One region of the Sphingopyxis sp. OPL5 genome, then DNA from elsewhere that is predicted to be linked to it. Evidence: predicted binding sites of a transcription regulator. Region 1 holds the regulator's gene; the other holds the start of a gene.
The links. Region 1 encodes LexA, which represses DNA repair genes until DNA is damaged. Its sites were predicted from a motif close to GTTCCNCNCTTGTTCT; they were not measured.
Positions count from the first base shown of each region.

Region 1 (2,397 bases):
TCCCGCCCTGGGGTTTCGGCCTCGCGATCTTCGGCGGGATATGGCTGCTGCTGTGGCGGACGCGCTGGCGTTGGGCGGGGGCGGTGCCGCTGGTCCTCGGCATGGCCGTCCTGCTCGCCCAGCCGCGGCCCGATGTGCTGATTACCGGCGACGGCAAGCATATCGCCGCGGCACAACCCGACGGCAGCTATGCGTTGCTGCGCGAGCGGGCGGGGGATTATGTGCGCGACGCGGTGGCCGAGGCGGCGGGCATCGATGCGCCGCTCGCCGCGCTCACCGACCTCGATCATGTCGCCTGCAACCGCGATTTCTGTCGCTGGACGCAGGATGGGCGCACCATCCTGGCGGCGCGCGGGCGCGACCGGATCGAGGGGGCGGACATGGCGGCGGCGTGCGCCGCGGCCGATGTGGTGATCAGCGAGCGCTGGCTGCCGCGCGAATGCGCCGGGCGCTGGCTGACGATCGACCGCGATACCTTGCCGCAGACCGGCGGGCTGGCGCTTTACCTCGGCGATCGGCCGCGCGCGGTGACGGCGTTAGGCGCGGGCGACGAGCATATGTGGCGCCGCCCGCCGCAGGTCAGTGGTAACGACGAAGCAGTCCCGACAACTTCCCTTGCACGATGACGCGCTCGGCGGCGTAGCGCTGCGGCTCATAGGCACTGTTCGCGGGATCGAGACGGATCATCTTGCCCTCGCGGCGGAAATATTTGAGCGTCGCATCCTGCCCGTCGACGAGCGCGACGACGATATCGCCTTCGCGCGCGGTGCTGACCTTTTGGATCAGCGCATAATCGCCGTCGAAGATGCCGGCCTCGACCATCGAGTCGCCCGACACTTCGAGCGCATAATGTTCGCCCGAACCAAGCAGCGCGGCGGGGACCGCGAGATTGTCATGATTTTCGAACGCCTCGATCGGCACACCCGCGGCGATCTTGCCGTGGAGCGGGACCTCGACGATGTCGTTCGCGGCGATCGGGCGCATCGCCGGGGCGGGCTTGCGCAGCGGCACGACATTGTCGCGATCGGTGCTGACGGCCGCCTTGCCGCCCTCGGGAAGCTTGACGACCTCGAGCGCGCGGGCGCGGTTGGGGAGGCGGCGGAGGAAGCCGCGCTCCTCGAGCGCGCTGATCAGGCGGTGGATTCCCGATTTGGATTTGAGCCCGAGCGCCTCCTTCATCTCCTCGAACGACGGCGAGATGCCGCTCGCGTCGAGCTTTTGCTGGATGAAGTGGAGCAGTTCATGCTGCTTGGCGGTCAACATCGGGCGTTCTCCATGATGCCGGTTTCGGACATAAGGAGAACGATAATGGAACAGAAGCGAACTTGTCAAGCGATGTCGATATAATCCGCCGCGTCGCCCGCCGCGCGGGACGGCGCACCGATCTCGCGGATGACGAGCGCATTCGCCGCAGCGAGCGGAAAGGTGCGGCCGCTGTCCTGTCCGTCGAAGGGCGAGAGAAGGCCGCCGTCGATCCGTCCGCGCAAATAGTCGCGTCGCGCGCCGCCGGGGCCGAGGGGGGCCGCGAGCGGGGCCCTGCGCAGTTGCGGGAGCGGGGCTCGCGCGCCGGCGAGATGGCGGACGAGGGGGAGCAGGAACAGGGTCGCAGTAACGAAGGCCGACGAGGGGTTGCCGGGCAGGCCAAGCAGCAGCGCGTCGCCGAGCGTGCCCGCGATCAGCGGCTTGCCGGGGCGCATCGCGATCTTCCAGAAATCGAGCCGCCCGCCGGCATCGTCGAGCGCGCCGCGGACATGGTCGTGATCGCCGACCGAGGCGCCGCCGACGGTGACGATGACGTCGTGACGTCGCGCCAGGTCTTTTAATACCTTGGATAAAATTTCACGGTCGTCGCGGATGTGGAGCGGGATGCTGACCACGGCGGGCTCGGCGGCGAGCATCGCGGCGAGCATCGTGCCGTTGCTGTCGGGGATCTGGCCGGGCGCGAGCGCACGGCCCGGCTGGACGAGTTCGTCGCCGGTGGTGAGGATCGCGACACGCGGGCGGGCGCCGACCACAAGCTGCGCGTCGCCACCCATGATCGCCGCGGCGATCGCACCGGCGTTGAGCCGGGTTCCGGCGGCGACGAGCATGGCGCCGGTCGCGAAGTCGCTGGCGCGGTCGCGAATATGGGCGCCCTGGGCCTCCGGGCCATCGCCGGTCAGCGTCAGGACCGTGCCGTCGGCGGCGACATCTTCCTGCAGGATGACCGTGTCGGCGTCGTGGGGGACCATCGCGCCGGTGAAGATGCGGATCGCCTGACCCGCGCCGAGGGGCAGGACGGGCGCGGAGCCTGCGGCGACCTCGCCGATGATCGTCCATGGTCCCGGCAGGTCGGCGAAACGGATCGCATAACCGTCCATCGCCGAAAGCGGCGCCGCGGGCTGGTCGCGCAATGCG
Region 1 is NZ_CP060725.1:4,369,114-4,371,510, reverse strand. Features, by position in the region: gene EEB18_RS21015 (ComEC/Rec2 family competence protein) at 1-626, shown strand, start outside; gene lexA (transcriptional repressor LexA) at 580-1,263, opposite strand; gene EEB18_RS21005 (molybdopterin molybdotransferase MoeA) at 1,329-2,397, opposite strand, start outside.

Region 2 (2,397 bases), 1.6 Mb from region 1:
TTTGGCGAGCGCGAACACCCCGCCGAAAACGAGCACGAAGGCGAGCACCGCCGCGCCGCCCTGGGTCCCGACCCAGCCGCTGACGAGGCCGGTCACCATGCCGTGAAACAGGCGCACGGCGACGATCGCCAGCACCCAGGCGAGGAGGGTCGTCACCTCCTGCACCAGGCCGCGCGTAAAACCGAGCACCGCGCCGCCGCCAACCAGCACGAGCACGACGATATCCAGAGCCGTCAGACTTCCCATTTGCCGGTCGCTAGTCGCGCCCGAGCATCAGGTCAACGAGTTCGCCCAATCGGCCGAAACCGGTGACCGAAATCCCGCCGACGCCCTTCATCCCCTTGGGACCCCAGCCGGTCGAGAAACCGAGCTTCGCCGCCTCGCGCAACCGCAGCCCGTCGTGCGACACCGGGCGCACCTCGCCCGACAGCGACAATTCGCCGAACACGATCGCATCGGCGGGCACCGGCCGCTCGCTGAACGCCGAGATCAGCGCCGCCGCGACCGCGAGGTCGGCCGCGGGATCGGTGAGCCGATAACCGCCCGCGATATTCAGATAGACCTCCGCCCCGCCAAGCTGCAGCCCGCAGCGCGCCTCGAGCACCGCGAGCACCATCGCGAGCCGCCCGCTGTCCCAGCCAACCACCGCGCGGCGCGGCGTTGCTCCGCTCGCCAGCCGCACGGTCAGCGCCTGCACCTCGACCAGCACCGGCCTTGTGCCTTCGAGCGCGGGGAACACCACCGACCCCGGCACGTCGCGGCTGCGGTCGGTCAGGAACAGGCTCGACGGGTTGGCGACTTCGCCCAGCCCGCCCTCGCCCATCGCGAACACCCCGATCTCGTCGGTGCCGCCGAAACGGTTCTTGACCGCGCGCAGGATGCGATATTGATGGCTGCGCTCGCCCTCGAACGCCAGCACGGTATCGACCATATGTTCGAGCACGCGGGGCCCCGCGATCGTCCCGTCCTTGGTGACATGGCCGACGAGCACCAGCGCCGCGCCGCTGTCCTTGGCATAGCGGATCAGTTCCTGCGCCGAGGCGCGGACCTGGCTCACCGTCCCCGGCGCGCCTTCGATCAGGTCGCTGTGCATCGTCTGGATCGAATCGATGACGATGAAATCGGGATCGCTTCCGCCAAGCGTCGCGAGGATATCGCGCACCGAGGTCGCGCTCGCCAATTGCACCGGCGCCTTGCCGAGCCCCAGCCGCTGCGCGCGCAGCCGCACCTGCGCCGCGGCTTCCTCGCCGCTGATATAGACGACCGTCTTGCCCGCCAGCGCCAGCCGCCCCGCCGCCTGCAACAACAGCGTCGACTTGCCGATCCCCGGATCGCCGCCGATCAGCGTCGCCGACCCCGCGACGAAACCGCCGCCCAGCGCGCGGTCGAACTCGGCGATGCCGCACAGCATCCGCTCGGGCATGATGCTGTGCGCGTCGAGCGCCTCGAGCGCGATCGTCCGTCCGCCTTTGCTGAGGTCGTGCTTCGCCGAAAAGGCCGTTTCGCCCGCTTCCTCGACCAGCGTGTTCCACTCGCCGCAATCGGCGCATTGCCCCTGCCAGCGATAGGTGGCCGAGCCGCAATTCTGGCAGACATATTGGCGTTTCGCTTTGGCCATGGGGTTCGCATAATCGGAACAAACGCGGAACGCTAGCCCTTTCCTCCCCCGTCATTGCGAGGAGCGAAGCGACGCGGCAATCCAGGGCTGTGCAAGGCCGCTCTGGATTGCTTCGCTTCGCTCGCAATGACGAACAGCGGGTGACGGTTCAGTTTTCTCGCGCACTGCTCTAGGGCGATAACCAACCACCGAATCGCCCCGCACAAGGATCCCCCGCACCATGAAATTCTTCGCCGACACCGCCGAAATCGCCGACATCCAGGAACTCGCCGCGACCGGCCTGCTCGACGGGGTCACCACCAACCCCTCGCTGATCGCCAAGTCGGGCCGCGACTTCAAGGAAGTGACGCGCGAGATTTGCGCCCTCACCACCGGCCCCGTGTCGGCCGAGGTCGTCGCGCTCGACCATGAAACGATGATGAAGGAGGCCGAAATCCTCCGCAAGATCGCTTCCAACGTCTGCATCAAGGTGCCGCTGACCATCGACGGCCTCAAGACGTGCAAGGCGCTGACCGGCGACGGCACGATGGTCAATGTCACCCTCTGCTTCTCGGCGGCGCAGGCGCTGCTCGCGGCCAAGGCCGGCGCGACCTTCGTCTCGCCCTTCGTCGGCCGCCACGACGACAACGGCTTCGACGGCATGCAGCTGATTTCGGATATCCGGCTGATCTACGACAATTATGGCTATGAGACCGAAATCCTCGTCGCCAGCGTCCGCCACGGCATCCATGTTCTCGAAGCCGCCAAGATCGGCGCCGACGTGATGACCGCGCCGCCGT
Region 2 is NZ_CP060725.1:1,329,777-1,332,173, forward strand. Features, by position in the region: gene EEB18_RS06360 (CvpA family protein) at 1-246, opposite strand, end outside; gene radA (DNA repair protein RadA) at 257-1,618, opposite strand; gene fsa (fructose-6-phosphate aldolase) at 1,839-2,397, shown strand, end outside.
Region 2: the regulator LexA is predicted to act here: its motif matches at 1,634-1,649, upstream of radA (DNA repair protein RadA).